One region of the Desulfuribacillus alkaliarsenatis genome, then DNA from elsewhere that is predicted to be linked to it. Evidence: a T-box and tRNA genes for the amino acid it is inferred to sense, from the RefSeq annotation. Region 1 holds a T-box; the other holds one or more tRNA genes.
What was found. A T-box is a leader RNA that pairs with one kind of tRNA and senses whether it is charged. The one in region 1 lies ahead of BHF68_RS01150 (valine--tRNA ligase), so its partner is inferred to be a tRNA-Val.
Positions count from the first base shown of each region.

Region 2: it has a tRNA-Val gene. The T-box ahead of BHF68_RS01150 (valine--tRNA ligase) is inferred to sense a tRNA for this amino acid. The anticodon was not compared.

Region 1 covers NZ_MIJE01000001.1:232,464-241,929, reverse strand. The annotation lists gene BHF68_RS01165 (chemotaxis protein) at 1-281, opposite strand, end outside; gene murC (UDP-N-acetylmuramate--L-alanine ligase) at 373-1,749, opposite strand; gene BHF68_RS01155 (bifunctional folylpolyglutamate synthase/dihydrofolate synthase) at 1,746-3,191, opposite strand; gene BHF68_RS01150 (valine--tRNA ligase) at 3,178-5,829, opposite strand; T-box leader at 5,906-6,149, opposite strand; gene BHF68_RS01145 (LysM peptidoglycan-binding domain-containing protein) at 6,199-7,779, opposite strand; gene hemL (glutamate-1-semialdehyde 2,1-aminomutase) at 7,934-9,217, opposite strand; gene ahbA (siroheme decarboxylase subunit alpha) at 9,228-9,466, opposite strand, start outside.
Region 2 covers NZ_MIJE01000036.1:57,246-66,711, reverse strand. The annotation lists gene BHF68_RS14710 (potassium channel family protein) at 1-358, opposite strand, end outside; gene BHF68_RS14705 (CBS domain-containing protein) at 408-803, opposite strand; gene rplT (50S ribosomal protein L20) at 943-1,302, opposite strand; gene rpmI (50S ribosomal protein L35) at 1,349-1,546, opposite strand; gene infC (translation initiation factor IF-3) at 1,563-2,078, opposite strand; ribosomal protein L20 leader region at 2,145-2,278, opposite strand; gene BHF68_RS14685 (class I SAM-dependent methyltransferase) at 2,335-2,901, opposite strand; gene BHF68_RS14680 (class I SAM-dependent methyltransferase) at 3,003-3,566, shown strand; gene thrS (threonine--tRNA ligase) at 3,625-5,526, opposite strand; tRNA gene BHF68_RS14670 (tRNA-Leu) at 5,926-6,014, opposite strand; tRNA gene BHF68_RS14665 (tRNA-Cys) at 6,030-6,103, opposite strand; tRNA gene BHF68_RS14660 (tRNA-Gly) at 6,110-6,184, opposite strand; tRNA gene BHF68_RS14655 (tRNA-Phe) at 6,191-6,266, opposite strand; tRNA gene BHF68_RS14650 (tRNA-Asp) at 6,283-6,359, opposite strand; tRNA gene BHF68_RS14645 (tRNA-Val) at 6,363-6,438, opposite strand; gene BHF68_RS14640 (ABC transporter substrate-binding protein) at 6,576-8,075, opposite strand; gene nrdR (transcriptional regulator NrdR) at 8,114-8,563, opposite strand; gene BHF68_RS14630 (HD-GYP domain-containing protein) at 8,676-9,466, shown strand, end outside.

The DNA.
Region 1 (9,466 bases):
TTAAATTCAGCAATAATAATTCGATCGTCCTTCGGATTGTTCGAAGGTGGATAACCCATTACCTTTGCTAAATCAACGATTGGGAGCACTTCCCCACGGAGTTGAATTACACCTTCGGCATGGGGGTGGCTGTTAGGAAGCTGCGTAACCTTCTGTGTTGTTACTATTTCACGTACTTTCATTACATTAATTCCAAAGCTACCATTACCAATACCAAACTCAATAATCTCAAGCTCATTGGTACCCGTCTCTAATAAAATTCCTTTTTCCTTGTCCTTCATCCCATATCTTCCCTTCGGTAATCTTCCCATTTTTAAAATCTATATTTCTTATTCGCCTTATGTTTTGATTTTCCTCTTATTTTTTGCGCATTTACATGTTATTCGTTACATATTTAGCTAAATCAACAGATGCTTTCCATATATCACCAGCACCCATAGTGAGAACTATATCCCCTGGCTTCATTTGTCGCTTCATTCGCTCAATTATTTCTTCCTTAGTTTGTACGAACTCCGCTCGATGATGACTATTTTTGCGAATCATTTCAACAAGCTTCTCAGCACTTACACCATCTATCTTTTTCTCTCCTGCTGGTGAGTAAATATCTAACACGTATACCTCGTCTGCATCTGCGAACGCTCTACTGAAATCGTCAAATAAGAAAAATGTGCGTGTGTAACGCTGCGGCTGGAAGATTGCTACTACATGCTTACCGCTAGCCTTCGCTGCTGCAAGTGTTGCTTGAATTTCTGTTGGGTGGTGGGCATAGTCGTCAACGATTGTGATATCGTTTGCCTCTCCCATAATTGTAAACCTACGTTTTGCCCCCTGGAAGCTTTCTATCTTCTGCTTTGCAGTTTCAAATGATACTCCCGCTTCCATACAGGCTATAATTGCTGACAGAGCATTAAGTACGTTATGCTTGCCTGGTACTTTCAGTTGTACACTTCCGATAAAATCTTGTTTTCTATAAACATCAAATGATATATGACGACCTACCTGCTTTAAGTTGTCTACATAATAGTCTGCGTCTGTAGATAGTCCAAATGTGATGATTTCACATGCTAAATCCTTCGTCATTTCCCGCAGGCATTTATCTTCATAGCTAATAATAGCACATCCATCGTGCTTGATTTGCTGTAGATATTTTCTATAGGCTGCCTTTAGATTTTCAAATTTCCCGTCATAGTTCTCTAAGTGATCTGGTTCAATGTTTGTAATCACAGCAATTTTAGAAAAATAGTTTAAAAAGCTGCCGTCACTTTCGTCAGCCTCAGCTATTACATATTCACTTAATCCTGCCTTGGCGTTACTTCCTAAACCCATAACCTCGCCGCCAATAACGAAAGTTGGATCTTGACCACTCTTTTCCATTATATATGCTATCATTGAGCTTGTTGTCGTCTTGCCGTGAGCCCCCGCTACGGTTATTCCATCCTTTCGGTTTAAAATTCTCGCCAGCATTTCAGACCGATGGATAAGGGGTATCTTCTTCTCCAGGGCTGCCATCAGCTCTACATTATCCTTTGGTATATCTGTCGAATAGATAACCAAATCAGCTCCTGATACGTTTTCTGCATCATGCCCAATGTAAACCTGTGCTCCCTTTTCTTGAAGTCTCTCTGTTAAATCTTTTTTTACTACGTCGGAACCCGTTACTTCGTATCCCCAATCGAGCATAACCCTAGCAATGGCGCTCATTCCATAGCCACCAATTCCTACGAAGTGTAATTTTTGTGAATTGTTCACTCTTTCACCAGCCTCTGCTCTTTATTCGTCCACCAATTACGCGCTTCGGAAATCATGTACAATGAACCAGCGACGCAAATAATCTCATCCTGCTTCGCCGCACGCAATGTAATCTCTATAGCTTTAAAAATATCTTTCTCTGTATATATGTTTATGTCTCCTAAGCTACTTAATGTTGGCAATTCTTCTATGTTTTCCTTAATCTTATTCTCAATCTCTTTTTTAAATTCTTCCTCTACTAATTCGACAGTGGCGCTGCGTTCACTGATTGGCATTGTAATTACGATTGTACTAGCTTTTTCTATGATAAATTGTATCATTTTATCAATTTTTTTGTCTTGGAGAAACCCAATGCACCAGATATATTTTTTATCAGCACCAAACTGTGCCTCTAAGGAACTTGTTAGTGCTTGAAAGCCTTCTGGATTATGAGCACCATCAACAATTACTAGCGGATTTTTCTGCATAACTTCAAAACGCCCTGGCCAGAATGTTTCCATTATACCTTCTTGGGTCTTCGCAGCTTCTAATGTGATTAGTTCTTGCTCCTGTAGGATTTTCAGGGTAGCAAGTGCAACAGCCAAATTATCTGCCTGATAGCTTGCAGTTAGCCTTGTTGGCCACGTATCTACGTTAAGAAACTGTCCGTTATTAAATCCAAGTTGTTCATTGTCAACTCTAAATTGTTCGTTATCAAATCTGAATTGCACACTCATTTCTTCTAGGCTAATATTATCTATTTTATTATAGAAATCCTTGCCCAATTCGTATAATTTCGAGTTTTTTTGCCTACTTTGCTCTCGAATTACGTGTACAGCCTCTAGTTGTTTAACTCCACTTATAACTGGAATCCCATTTTTAATAATTCCAGCTTTTTCGAATGCTATATCTGCTAGGCAACTACCTAGTATATTTATATGGTCGTAACCAATATTTGTGATTACAGATATTATTGGGCTTACAACATTAGTTGCATCAAGCCGTCCACCAAGCCCCACCTCAAGCACTACATAATCTATGTTCTGCAAGGAGTAGTATAGTAATGCCATTACCGTAATTACTTCAAATTCAGTAACGTCGCCAAACTCGTTCTGTGGCATAGAATTTATGACCTGATTAACCTGCTCGGCTACCAAGCACAAGCTTTGCTGGTTAATATCAGCTTGATTAATTGCTATCCGATTATTAAAGGCCTCCAAATACGGGGAGGTGAAGAGTCCTACCCGATAACCATTTGCCTCGATTGCCTTGGCTAGATATTTACAGGTTGAACCCTTACCGTTAGTTCCAGCCACATGGATAATCTTTAAGCTCTTCTCTGGATTATCAAGCTCATCTAATAACCATTGAACTCGTTGTAAGCCTGGACTAATACCAAAACGTTGAAATGATTGCACCCATGCAATGACCTCTTGTTGTGAGTTGAATTTATTTAAGCTCATTAATGCGTTCCTCGACCTTTTGCAGCTTCGCTTTATAGTCTGCTTCCTTAGCGCGCTCCTGGTCAATTACTTGAGCTGGTGCTTTGGCAACAAATTTCTCATTATTTAGTTTGCCTTGGACGCGATCAACCTCAGCCTGGAGCTTTTGCCGTTCTTTCTCCAAGCGTGCGATTTCCTTGTCTTTATCAATTAACCCTTCTAAAGGCAGGTAAATCTGTGCCCCTGATGTAACAGCAGTCATTGCCTTCTCTGGCGTTTTGAGTTCTAAATCTATGTCTAAACTCTCAGTATTACATAACCCCTGCAGGTATGCCTTGCCCGATTCAAAAATCTGCTTGTGGTTATCAGTATTTGGTTTGATAAGTAAAGCTATTTTTTTGCTTGGTGGTACGTTCATCTCTGCGCGGATATTACGCACATTTCTTACTGTATCCATTAGGACCTGCATTTGCTCGGCTGCTTCCGTGAATACAAGCTGTTGACTGTACTCAGGGAATGGCGCAACAACTAAAGCCTTGCCTTCATGCGGTATATGCTGCCAAATCTCTTCTGTAATGTAAGGCATATACGGATGTAAAAGCTTTAATATCTTATCTAAAACGTAGCAAAGCACTGATTTTGTATTCGCTTTCGCAGTTTCATCCTCAGCATTTAATGTAAGCTTCGCCAATTCGATATACCAATCACAGTAGTCACTCCAGATGAAATCGTAGAGTACGCGACCTGCTTCGCCAAATTCATAACGTGTTAATAGGCGGTCAAAGTTTTTAACTGTTTCATTAAGTCTGTGTAAAATCCATTTGTCAGAGGTTTTTAAGTCGCCTGTAAGGGAAACCTGCTCATATTGTAAATCGCCTAAGTTCATCATTACAAAGCGAGAGGCGTTCCAGATTTTATTAGCAAAGTTACGGGAGCTTTCGACCTTGTCCCAATTAAAGCGCTGGTCGTTACCAGGTGTAGTTCCAGTGGCAAGCATGAAGCGCATTGCATCCGCACCGTAGTTCTCTATAACCTCAAGTGGGTCTACGCCGTTACCTAATGATTTGGACATTTTACGGCCTTCTGCATCGCGCACTAGTCCCGTAATTACGACGTCGGAGAACGGTTTTTGATCCATGAATTCAAGGCCGCTAAATATCATTCTAGCAACCCAGAAATAGATTATATCGTAACCTGTAATTAGTACATCCGTCGGGTAATACTTGTTTATGTCCTTGGTATTCTCAGGCCAGCCTAGGGTCGAAAACGGCCATAGTGCCGAGCTAAACCAAGTGTCTAAAACATCCTCGTCCTGGGTAATGTTCGTACTATTACATTTTGTACATGCTGATGGTGTTTCCCTAGCAACTATAACCTCATTACAGTCAGCACAATACCAGGCAGGAATCCTATGCCCCCACCATAATTGACGGGATACGCACCAGTCACGGGTGTTTTCCATCCAGTGTAGATAGATTTTCGTAAAGCGGTCTGGTACAAAGCGTACATCATTTTTCTTAACGACATCAATAGCAGGCTCAGCTAGCGGTTGCATTTTTACAAACCATTGGTCAGACAAATAGGGCTCGATAACCGTACTACAACGATAGCAATGACCTACAGAATGGTCGTGTTCTTCTACTTTTTCTAATAAGTCTAGGTTTCTTAGCTCTTCAACAACTTGCTTACGCGCCTGATAACGCTCCATACCTGAGAACTTGCCTGCATTATCGTTCATGTAACCCTTTTCATCCATGATCGAGATTGGAGTTAGCTTATGACGCTGCCCAATCTCAAAATCGTTCGGATCGTGGGCTGGAGTAATCTTCACCGCACCAGAGCCAAACTCTGAGTCTACGTATTCATCAGCAATTACTGGTATCTCACGGTCCATCAATGGCAATAAGACTGTTTTTCCAATCAAATGGCTGTATCGCTCATCCTCTGGATGTACAGCTACAGCTACGTCGCCAAGCATTGTCTCAGGACGTGTTGTAGCAACTGTTATATAGCCACTACCGTCTGTCGCAGGATACTTAATATGGGTTAACTTACCCTGCTTATCCTCGTGCTCAACCTCAATATCTGAGAGGGTTGTTTCACAACGTGGACACCAGTTAACGATGTAATTACCACGGTATAAAAGGCCCTTCTCGTATAATCTTACGAACACTTCCCTAACAGCCTGGGAGCAGCCTTCATCCATTGTAAAGCGCTCTCTTGACCAGTCGCAGGAGCAGCCCATCTTTTTTAACTGATTGATGATTATATCACCGTATTTATTCTTCCATTCCCAGGTTTTTTCTAAAAATTTCTCACGCCCTAAGTCGTAACGGCTCAGTCCATCTTGGGAAAGCATATTCTCAACACGGTTTTGCGTTGCAATCCCTGCATGGTCAGTCCCTGGCAACCAAAGTGCATCATAGCCTTGCATGCGTTTCCAGCGAATTAGGATATCCTGTAATGTATTATTTAAGGCATGCCCAATATGTAGGTTAGCTGTAACATTTGGCGGTGGGATAACAATCGTAAATGGTTTTTTATCGGAATTATTATCGGCCTCAAAGTATTTACCATCTAACCAAAATTGATAGGTTTTTTCTTCTATTTCCTTTGGATTGTATTTCGTTGGAATCTGTTCATATAGATTAGTTTGCATGTTGTAACCTCCTAAAATTATATCTTCAATAGTTGATTTTAACTTCGTGTGTAGAACGCAAAAAAGCCCCTGCGTCTTAAAGGACGAGGAGCTCGCGGTACCACCTTTATTCGTATGAAATAGATATACTAATGCTATCATTTAATGTTCCATACACTCTTTAATACAGATAACGGCTGCAACCGACTTTCCCTACTACAATTTCAGAAAAGCAACGATGTGGACTACTTCCCTTTGGTCGTTGATGGAGACCTCTCAGCCGTGGGTCACCTTTCTGTAAAAAACGAGTCAAAACTACTACTTCCACATATTGTGTTAGTCTAATTATTCACATTCTAGTAGTAGTTTAAACTTGTTTCGTTATAAAAGTCAAGCAGAAGGGATTCTAATTCTCATTCCTGCTCTCCACTCACCATCTTCTAGCTGTTTGTTAGCACTTAGCAGCTCTAGTCTGCTAATTTTATAGGTTTCAACGATTTTATTGATATCATCATCTTCTTGAATTACATAGTATTTAACTGGTGTAAACTTCTCCTCACTATTCCAAGCCTTCCACCATGCTGATTTCGTAGGAGCTTCATCTGTTGCTTCTCCGCCTTCTTCGCCTTCAGCTACTACTTCTTTCTTCACCAAGTCCTTAGTTCCTATTTTCGAAAAACGAACCTTCACTTTTAATGGAGTCTCTAAAATCTCCTCCATTTCTTGTTCTTGATCGCTGACTTCACTATCATTAGCTTGATCTTCACTTACCAGTTGTTCACTAGCTTGGTCTTCAGCTTGGTCTTCAGCTTGGTCTTCAGCTTGGTCTTTGCTTGCTTGGTTTTCACTTGCTGCTTGATTGTTAGCTTGCAGCTTACCTTCAGTAATCTCTTTCTCTGCAGCTACGTAATCAGTAGCTTCTTGTTCGTTAGTTTGCTGGCTAGCTTGGGCTGCTACAGACGCTGCTGCTTCCGTTTCCTGCTGAGCCTGTTCTTCAGCAGCTTTTTTCTTAGCTTCTACTTCCTTTTTAGCTTGTTCCTCAGCGGCCTTCTTTTTAGCCTCCGCTTCTTTCTGGGACTGTTCTTCAGCAGCCTTTTTCTTAGCTTCTGCTTCCTGCTGGGACTGTTCTTCAACTTGTTTGCTAGCCTGCTCTTGACGTGCTAGCATTTCCTTACGCAACTTGCTTGCCTGATCATCATATTGCTGTTCAGCTCGTTGTGCTTGATCTTCTAAAAATGAGTACGGTTTATATGCTGGTGTGTTTGTTGGTACTGACTGTGGAGTTGGCTGTGGTGCTGATTGTTGTAATGCTTGCGCTTCTGACGCCGAAAAGTCAGATTGGTTTTCATTATTGTTATACCATGGGAACGCCCAGCGCTTTTGGGAGAAGTCTTGTTTCCAGTCGTCCTCAGTAGCGCCTGTGTTCGAATCAACCTGATGGTTGTCTGAGTCCCTAATAAAGGCATTAGCATCTATATTAGGATTGTAATAATTATCATTATGATTACTATCCTGATTAGCTTGCTGCTGTTGGTTTGATTCTAGCTGTTGATTGGTATCTAGTTGCTGATTAATTCCTTCCACTATAATCCTACATTCAATCTGAATTATACCCTCGTCTTTAATTACAGTTCTAACATCCTCAACATTCACCTTCACTTGATCCTTAACTTCTATCCGTTCAGCAGGAATCATTACTCGCACAGGAAATGCCTTATCTAGCTTTTCTTCGCTAGCTTCTGGTTTTGCTAGCCATGGTTGATTTACACCTGACTTAATGTCTGTCGGCGTTGATTTCATAACAGGCTTGTATTTCCCCTTTAATAAGAGCATACCAGTTAGTGTATACATATAATCATCTTCTCTTAGTTCAACCTTAGGAATCAGATCTATTTCAGTAATTGAATCGACACCTGGACCGGTTACCTCCAATTCATCTTGAAACTGGATCTCGAATACATTCGATTTCATATTTTGATTACACCTCCATAAATAAACAAGCTTATAGTCTTTGTACACAAACTATTGACAATCACTAAAGTATATGAAGGAAAAGCTAAAAAATACCGCCGATTGATTAATCGACGGTATTTTTTAGAGTATATTACTATTGAATTACTTATTATTATAGTCTTTTCATCGCATTGTAGGTTGCTTCGATTGTCCTATCGATATCTTCATCGGAGTGGACAGTTGACATAAAGCAGGATTCGAACTGTGAAGGTGCAATATATACCCCTTCTTCTAATAGGTTACGGTAGTATTTAGCAAAGCGCTCTAAATCTGATTTAGCTGCTGTCTGATAGTCGTAGACTTCATTCTCATTAAAGTATAGACAGAACATAGAGCCTAGCTGGTCAGCATAATATGGAATTCCTAGGTCCTTAGCATTTTTTTCAATCCCAGTAGCTAGGCGCTTAGTCTTCTCCACTAAGCCTTCAAACACCCCTGGCTGACCGAGGATTTTCAGGGTTGTGTATCCCGCAATCATAGCTAATGGATTTCCTGATAGAGTTCCTGCTTGATAAATTGTTCCTGCTGGTGCTATATGCTCCATGATTTCACGTTTACCAGCGTATGCTCCAACTGGCATTCCACCACCGATTACTTTTCCTAAACAGGTTATGTCTGGGTCAATGTTGTATAGGGCCTGTGCTCCATTATAGTGGACACGGAAGCCACACATTACTTCATCAAATATTAGTAATGCACCATAGTCTTTCGTTATTTTACGGATAAATTCTAGATAGCCTGGCTTAGGAGTTACTAATCCCATGTTCCCTGCCACTGGCTCCAGGATAACTCCCGCAATATCGTCACCGTACTTCTCAAAGGCGAGCTTTAAGCTTTCCTCATCGTTATATGGCACCGTAAGTGTATGGGTTGCTACGCTCTCAGGTACTCCTGGACTATTCGGTAAGCCAAGGGTTGCAACTCCTGAACCAGCTTTAATTAACATGCTGTCAGCGTGTCCGTGGAAACAGCCTTCGAATTTAATAATTTTATTACGCTTTGTATAACCACGAGCTAGGCGCAATGCGCTCATAACAGCTTCAGTGCCTGAGCTAACCATGCGTACCATTTCAACTGATGGCAAGATATCAATTACTAGCTTTGCCATTTCTGTTTCTAATTCTGTTGGGGCTCCGTAGCTTGTTCCTTTGTCTGCATACTCTTTGATGGCTGCTACTACTTCTGGATGGCTATGACCTAATATAAGTGGTCCCCATGAACCTACGTAGTCTATGTACTCGTTCCCATCGACATCAGTAAACTTAGAACCTTTAGCTTCCTTGAAAAAAACTGGGTGTGTACCCATAGCGCTAAATGCACGAACTGGACTGTTTACACCACCTGGTATAACCTTCTTTGCTTCTTCAAAAGCTTTTGCAGAGTTTGGTCTAATCACAATTAGCCTCCTATTTAATATGTTTATCTTCCCAATCCTGAATATCTTGAGCAAAATATGTAACTCTTATTTTCTTAAACTCTCTCAAAGAGTATAAGGCGCTACGCTCATGAATATCCACTGTGTTCGCCATATCCTGTAATATGTTTTCACAGTCTTCTCGGTCACGGCCATGAATCATCGTAAATACGTTGTACGGCCAGTCTGGATAGCTAGGTCTTCTATAGCAATGGCTAACGGCTGAGAATT
Region 2 (9,466 bases), on a different contig from region 1:
ATACAACCCTATCTACACCAATCTTCTCTAACACCTTACCATGAAGGTCATTTTGAGCTTTTACTACGATATGCTTTACGCCCATCTCTTTTACTATTAACGATGCCATAATACTAGCCTGTATATCTTGTCCAATGGCTACTACCACAACAGAGAAATTACGAATTCCTAAAGCTTTTAATGCCTTTTCGTCCGTCGAATCTGCTTGCACAGCCTGTGATACAGCATTAGAATAAGCTTGTACCTTATCTTCGTTAATATCTATTGCTAAAACTTCATGTCCCATATTGTATAAACTCGTTGCGATACTACCACCAAAGCGGCCTAGGCCTAGTACTGCATATTGTTTTTGTTTCACTTAATTCACTCCAAATAAATAGTGCCCTTATTTACACTGCATTTGCTCTCTATGATATGTTCTCTCTTTCAATAATAGCTATAAAGGCTTTTACTACGTCTGTTTCTGTAAACATACCTGCTACCTGGTCACCATCCATTACAGGCAACCCACTATATTTGTATTTTTTCATTAATTTCAAAGCATCTAACAACGACGTATCGTTATTAACGGTAACGAGATTTTTTGACATTACCCACTCAACTGGTGTCTCAGGATACCTTGAAGGCTGTCGCAATGCCCCTTCAATATCTTTTCTAACTACAATTCCTACTAACTTCCCAGCTTCAATAACTAGTAGATGACGAAATCTCTCACGCTCCATTATGTCTAAACACTCTTTTAAGGATGTGCTAGGTTCAACCGTTACTGCAGGTGTATTACGAAATTCACTTACTAACAACATACTTACACACACCTCTTCCCAATATATGCTATGTATTCATTATCATCATAACTAAAATGTATATAGATTGCAACTGACTTTAAGACCGTTACAAACGAAAAAACCTTGCTATTTAAACAAGGTTTTCTATATTCAGTACTTATGCGTTGATTTTTTGTTTAGCTACATTTGCTAACTCAGCAAATCCAGCTTTATCATTTACTGCAAGATCAGCTAGCATTTTACGGTTAACTTCAACTCCAGCTGATTTTAATCCGTGGATTAAGTTACTGTAGCTTAAACCGTTAGTACGCGCTGCTGCATTAATACGTGTAATCCATAGCTTACGGAAATCACGCTTTTTCTGACGACGATCACGGTAAGCAAACATTAGTGATTTCATCACCTGTTGCTTAGCTGTTCTAAATAATGTATGTTTAGACCCGAAATATCCACGAGCCAATTTTAGTACCTTTTTACGTCTTTGACGTGTTGTATATCCGCCTTTTACTCTTGGCATGACAAGACCTCCTACTTATATTTCAATAATTGTAATTGTTGTTATTTTAGATATGTGTAATTAATTGTGCAATGCGTCTTTGGTCACCTTTAGAAACAAGTCCACCCTTACGCAGCTTACGTTTTTGATCTTGGCTCTTGTTACTAAACATATGGCTTGTATACGCGCTACCACGCTTTAACTTGCCACTCCCAGTTCTCTTTAAACGCTTTGCTAAACCACGATGTGTTTTCATTTTAGGCATTTTCCATATCCTCCTACTATTTCTCGTTTGATGGAGTTAAAATCATTAGCATACTGCGACCTTCCATCTTAGGTGTTCGCTCCATAGTAGCTATATCCTTAACATTTTCATAAAGCTTCATTAAAACGTCTTTTCCTAAACCACTATGAGCGATTTGACGACCTCTGAAACGAATCGAAGCCTTTACTTTATCGCCCTTCTCTAGGAACTTCCGAGCGTTACGAAGCTTAGTCTGAAAATCATTTTCTTCAATATTAGTACTTAGGCGAATTTCTTTAACACTAATAACTTTTTGATTCTTACGAGCTTCTTTTTCTTTTTTTGCTTGTTCGTAGCGAAACTTACCGTAGTCCATAATTCGACATACTGGTGGATTAGCAGTTGGAGCTACATTCACTAAATCCAAGTTTCTTTCCACTGCTTTCTGCAACGCTTCTCGTATAGGGATAATTCCTAATTGTTCACCCTCAACATCGATTAAGCGTACTTCCCTTGCTTTAATTCCTTCGTTGACTAATAAATCTTTGCTAATAAGTTACACCTCCTGATTAATATACTTCACCTTTGTCGACAAATCTTGTCAGGCTTATTTAACACGACAAATAAAAAAGTGCGAATGAAATCATCCGCACTAACTCTAACCATAGGTATTGTATACACTCAATCGGTTGTAGTTATACCCGTCAACACTTGCGTCAATCAGGTGAGAAGCGGATGCTCCTTCTTGTCATTAGGTAATACTATCAGGTATCTTAGCAAATGTCAAGGGTATATTCTTAATTGTGTAATTATTCTTTAATTCCTTCATGAATTTTCAGCGGAGGTGCATTTAAAAAGCAATAGGAATCATTTATTCTAGAAAAACGAATCTCAATTCCTTCCCTTAGGTAGCGATTCTTTTGGAAAAAAGTTTGATATGTCAAAAATTTACCACCAGGTTTTAAGCAATTATATGTGGATTCAATAATGATATCTCTAATATCCTTAGTTAAAAAGCTGAATGGTATCCCTGAGATAATATAATCAGCTTCAGTTAAGCCTAGTTCAGCAAGTGCTTCATTGACAACCTCGGCACTATCATGATATATAGTAACACGACTATCTTTTATTTCTTTTTTTAAATGGTCTACAAAATCATTATTTCTTTCGATAAGAATAAGTTTGGAATCTTTAGTCATGTTATCTAATATGTATGTACTAAATACACCTAGTCCAGGACCGTATTCGACAATTACATTGTCTTTGCTAAAATCAATCTTTTTACAGACATCCTTTACTCCATAGATGGAAGTCGGAGTAATGGATGCGATGTACTTATCTTTTACCATATTCTTAATGTACGTAATAGTTCCCAAGGTTTATACCCCTTTCATTTGTATTAACTTTATTTCCTTTAAATCTAATAATATGCAACTTCATTGGCTATAATATTTCCATGGAAAGGAGAATTGCAAAAATGTCATGGTCTACATTAAACGAAAAAGCAACATTTCTATATAAATTTATAAAAAAACCAAAACAAATTGGCAGCATTACTCCAAGCTCAAGATATCTTGTCAGAAAGATGCTCGAGACTGTTGATTTCAATAAAACAAACTCAGTTGTAGAGCTTGGCGCAGGAACAGGTGTAATTACACAGGAAATATATAATTCTAAAAAATCAGATACAGATTTTTATATCTTTGAATATGACGACGAAATGCGTGCAGTATTAAAGAATATTTACAAAACTGCAGCATATTGTAAAGATGCTTACGAATTAAAAGACACATTATCCAGCTATGGTGCCTCTGAAGTTGATTGTATAATATCTTGTTTACCCTTAGCAACCTTTTCTGAAACGGGTAGGCAGGCAATCATGGAGCAAGTAATTGAATCCTTGAGTGACGATGGCATCTTTGTTGCCTATCAATACTCCCTACAGATGAAACAACTACTTAGCAAGAACTTTTCCAAGGTAACAATTCAGTTTGTACCGTTAAATATACCGCCTGCATTTATTTATATATGCCAGAAATAAACATAAAGAAACAACCTTATAATAATTCGAGGTTGTTTCTTTATTTCTACTATATATTCTATTTATATTCCTTAATATCATCAATTATTTTATCTGCAAAGCTGTCAAATTTCTCAAATCCTAAGTCTTCACCACGAAATCTAACTGCAACACCAGCATCTTCGATTTCCTTATCACCTACAACTAATATATACGGAACCTTTTGCATTTGCCCTTCGCGTATTTTAAAGCCAATTTTCTCGTTGCGCTCATCAGTCGTTACACGAATACCTTTATCTTTTAACTTTTCTGCAATTGTTATAGCATACTCATTATGAACTGAAGATACTGGTATAATTCTCACTTGCTCAGGAGCAAGCCAAACTGGAAACGCGCCTGCGTAATGTTCTACTAGCAATGCCATAAAGCGCTCCATAGATCCATAAATAACGCGGTGCAAGGTTACAGGACGATGCTTTTGATTATCTTCCCCGATATATGTTAAGTCGAATTTTTCAGGCAATTGGAAATCTAGTTGTACAGTACCACATTGCCATGTACGCTTCAGACTATCCTTCACGTGGAAGTCAATCTTCGGACCATAAAAAGCTCCATCACCTTCGTTGACCTTATAATCCATACCACGCTTTTCAAGTACATTCCTTAAGGCATTAATAGCCTTATCCCATAGCTCGTCTGAGCCCATAGATTTTTCTGGTCTTGTAGACAATTCCACATGGTATTCAAAACCAAATATTTTGTAGAACCTATCTACTAAAGATATTACCCCATTAACTTCCTCTTCAATTTGCTCTGGAAGCACAAACAGATGAGCATCATCCTGAGTAAAGCAACGCACCCTTAATAATCCATTTAAAGCTCCAGATAACTCATGGCGATGCACAAGCCCTAGCTCACCTAACCTAATTGGTAAGTCGCGATAGCTACGTAGCTTTGTCTTATAAACAATCATACCTCCAGGACAATTCATTGGCTTAAGTGCAAAATCCGTATTATCAACCTTTGTAAAGTACATATTTTCTTGGTAATGATCCCAGTGCCCAGATTGTTCCCAAAGTTTTTGATTTAGAATAATCGGAGTTTTAATCTCATCGTAGCCAGCTTTAGCGTGCTCATGACGCCAAAAGTTTTCTAGCTGATTACGTAAAATCATACCCTTAGGATGGTAAAACGGCATTCCAGGAGCATCCTCTGAAAAACTAAACAAATCAAGTTCACGACCTAGTTTTCTGTGGTCACGCTTTTTCGCCTCTTCTAAAAAGTGTAAATACTCTGCCAAATCTTCTTTCTTTGGAAAAGCAACACCATAGATACGAGTAAGCATTTCATTATCTGAGCTTCCGCGCCAATATGCACCAGCAACACTTAAGAGTTTAATGTTTTTGAGCTTCCCTGTAGACTCAAGGTGTGGCCCAGAGCATAAGTCAGTAAATTCACCTTGATGGTAGATAGAAATTTCTACATCGTCAGGTAATTCAGAGATTAGTTCTTCTTTCATGTACTCGCCAGCAGATTTAAAGCGCTCAATGGCTTCATCTCGACTTAAAACTTCGCGACAAATTTTATGATCTTCCTTAATCACACGGTTAATTTCCTGCTCTATCTTCGGCAATTCTTCAATACTAACAGGCTCATCTAAAGAAATATCATAGTAGAAGCCATTTTCAATATCTGGCCCTATTCCAAATTTTGCATTAGGGTATAGTCGCTTCACCGCCTGTGCTAATATATGGGCCGCACTGTGACGATAGATTTTCAACCCTTCAGGAGAATCTATCGTAATGATTTCCACTTCGCTATCCTCAGTAACAGGAGTTATTAAATCAACATTTTTGTCATTCACTTTACCTGCAATAGCTTTCTTCTTCAAACCTGGACTTATTGCACCTGCTATTTCTTTAATTGTTACTCCTGATTCAAGCTCCTTTATAGACCCATCCTTAAGTGTAATTTTGACCATATCAAAAACCTCCTTGTTTAAGTAAAAAAGTATAATAAAAAACACTACTCCCCTAAATACTGGGGCGAAGTGTTCGCGGTTCCACCCAATGTTTTATTGTATTAATAGAGTTACCTATTAACACAAGCTCATTGTAATTAAGTATCGCTAATTAAACGCTTAAGTTTCCTTAAGAAATATCCAGGTGGTATTCTAATAGCAATTCACAGATAAACTCTCAGCTATGTTTATCCTCTCTTATCTGATTCTACATATTAGAACTTGTCCTGTTATAATATAAGTATGCCGTTATTACTGAGTCATTATACTACATCCATAAGGCATATGCAATTAAAAATTCTGATACGTTAAAAACTCTGATACATATGTAAAAAGCATTGGTTTTACAACCAATGCTTTTGGTGCCGAGGACCGGACTTGAACCGGTACGAGATTTGAGCCTCGCAGGATTTTAAGTCCTGTGTGTCTGCCAATTCCACCACCCCGGCATGGTATGGTATAAATGGAGGCGGCACTCAGAATCGAACTGAGGATAAGAGATTTGCAGTCTCCTGCCTTACCACTTGGCTATGCCGCCAAATCATGGAGCGGAAGACGGGATTCGAACCCGCGACCCTCGCCTTGGCAAGGCGATACTCTACCACTGAGCCACTTCCGCAAAATATGGTGGCTTGGGACGGAATCGAACCGCCGACACGTGGATTTTCAGTCCACTGCTCTACCGACTGAGCTACCAAGCCAAAACTAATATTAAAATGGCGGAGCTGACGGGATTCGAACCCGCGATCTCCTGCGTGACAGGCAGGCATGTTAGGCCTCTACACCACAGCTCCTAATGGTGGACGATGACGGGATCGAACCGCCGACCCCCTGCTTGTAAGGCAGGTGCTCTCCCAGCTGAGCTAATCGTCCATTTCTTAGCGACAAGATTTATTGTATCATATCCAAACCCCATCGTCAACAGATAATTTGTATTTCCATTATTTTTTAGTCTATTTTTTAGGGACAAGGATTATTATACTAAGAATATATTAGGAATGCAATGGTTTTTAGTGGAAATTATATTGTTTGACTCTACTGTGTACAAGCCATGTATCCTGAACTTCTGTCAGTAAAAAATATGGTACCTCTTCATCTATTTCTTGCTGCAGCTTATTGTATAAAGTTGTAATGACTTCTGTAGTTTCGACAGCTTCAGTTTGAAGGAAATAGGGGGTTAAGTTGGTTTCTTGTAGCTGCTCATCGTACTTACTAACAAAGCCTGTAACGTTATAGCCATTATTTTCAGTTAATTGACTAGCACTCCACCATTGGCTCTGGTAAGGCATAGTCGAATATGCGCCAACGCTAATAAAGAGATCAAAATCCCTATCTACATACAACTCACGGATATAGCTGTCTAAGGCTACGGGACGCTTATTAACCCCAACGCCCAATTGTTCGAGTGATTGAGCAACGACGTTTGCCATCCTTTCAATAGACGCCATTCCTTCTATATACACTAAATCTAACATTCGTTTAGACTGGCCAAAATCATTTTGCAATTCATATTCATATTCATTTTCAATTCCATTTTTACTTGCTGTAAGAACTGCCTCTCTTAATCTTTGTCTTAGATTTTTATCTAGGTAGTCTTTATCAAAATTGAAGCCAAGGTAGTAAAACATAGTTCCCGCTTCAGTTTTAACGCTGTAATTAGGGAGTTCCCCTATATATTCAGTTGCAAATTTGGAGTTTGTATAAAAGATATCAACTTCTTCAGTATATAGTGCATTAAGCAATTGTTCAGGGTTATATGTGCGCCAAATATATTCACTTTTTTGTCCTGTATCCCCATTTGTTTTAACTAAATGAATTTCGTTATTTTGTAATTTAGAAGCTCGGTACTCACCAGATCCAAGTAAAATCTCTTGGAACAGCTTACTAGCATTATCGTCATTTAGCTCACCATATACATGCTTCGGGATAATCGGATATGTAAATATTAATATGTTTTCTACATCTATAATGTCAAAGGAAAATACAATTTGCTTATCATTTATTACTTCTATACCAGTAATAGAATCCGCTACTCTGGACATATAGCTTGTAGCACCATTAATATGCAGTAGAATATTATGAAACTGGACAATCTCACTATTACGATAAAGTAACTCATAAGTATGAACAACATCATCTGCAGTTATTGGCTGACCATCATGCCAACTCCGATCATCCAGAGAAATTGTCGCTTGGTTATAATCTTGGTTAAACTCTACACTCCCTAAACTAGCAGAGAAGCCCTTCTCCTTATCTAACTGTAATATCCCATCAAAAACTAAGTGCTCGAATCTGTGCTGATTATTATTGAACGAAGGTAGATTAAATGGAAAAAAATCCTTTTTAGTAGGATTCTCTAAGGTAGCAACTATATATGGACCATGATATTGCTCTTTAGAATTATCAATTTCTTGCCCTTCTGGTCTTCTTAAATCAGTATTGCACGAAGCCAATATGCTAACAATTAGCACTAGATATATAATTCTAACAGAAACAGATTTAATAAACATAAAATCCTCCAATATATTCATACATTAGAGGATAGTATTTACTTTAACAACTGTTTTAATTCGTCTAGGAAGGCACTAGTGTTTTCAAATTCTTTATAAACAGATGCAAAGCGGATATATGCAACTTCATCAATATGCTTTATCTTTTCTAAAACTCGGTCACCAACTTCTGCAGATGGAAATTCACTTCTGACATCATTTTGAAACTCCCGTTCAATTGTATCTACAACTTCCTCCCAGGTTTCAATTGGAACATTCCTCTTTACACCTGCCCGCATTAATCCTCGGATGAGCTTTTGGCGATTAAACTCTTCACGGCTGCCATCCTTTTTAACAACAATTATCGGCTTCTGCTCAATAATCTCAAAACTGGTAAATCTTTTAGTACATTGTTCACACTCTCGTCTGCGACGAATTTGTCTACCATCATTAATCGGCCTTGAATCAAGCACTCGGGTTCGCATCGATTCGCAAAATGGACATCGCATAAAATCACACCTTTAATATTATATTCATTATTATATCATAACACTTGTATAGTTATATTTTTTTTAATAAAATATAATTGTGCTTTACGTCGTTGAATTGGGAGGCAAGACAGTGAGATTAGTTGCAACTAGTAACTTAGAAGATGGATATGTAATAGCAAAAAATATCCTCAATGACAACGGACAAATTTTATTAAGTAGCGGTGTTTCTTTAACCAATTCTTTGATACGTAGATTAGAGCAAATCAATATTCCTTATGTATATATAGAAGACGGTCGTACCGACGATATACTTGTCGAGGACATAGTATCTGAAGAGACAAGGCGCAAAGCGCTTAGTAAAGTGCATACAACAATGACAACTCTATTTGATTCACAAAAAAGCAAATCAAAATTAGCTAGCCCGACATTGGCAAAAGAATTCAATAAGCTATTCGACGATATTATTAAAGATTTGCAATCTAATAAACATGTTATGTATCAAATGGTTAATATTCATCAAAAGGATGATTATTTATACCACCATAGTGTTAATGTTGGAATACTATCTTCAGCATTAGGAATGTCCTTAGGTTATAATAACAGTGATATACGGGAACTTGGTATTGGTGCAATGCTCCATGATATAGGGAAAACCAAAGTCCCAATGGAGATATTATGTAAGCCTGACAGATTAACTACAGAAGAATTTGATATTATGAAAAAACACGCAGAATATGGTTATGAGATATTAAAATCTCAACCTGGAATATCTTTAAAGTCTGCCCATGTTGCTTATCAACACCATGAGCGCTATAACGGCACAGGCTACCCTAGACAAATTCAAAGTCAAGATCAGCACGACTTTGCTAAAATCGTATCAATCACTGATGTGTATGATGCTCTTACGTCTAATCGAGTGTA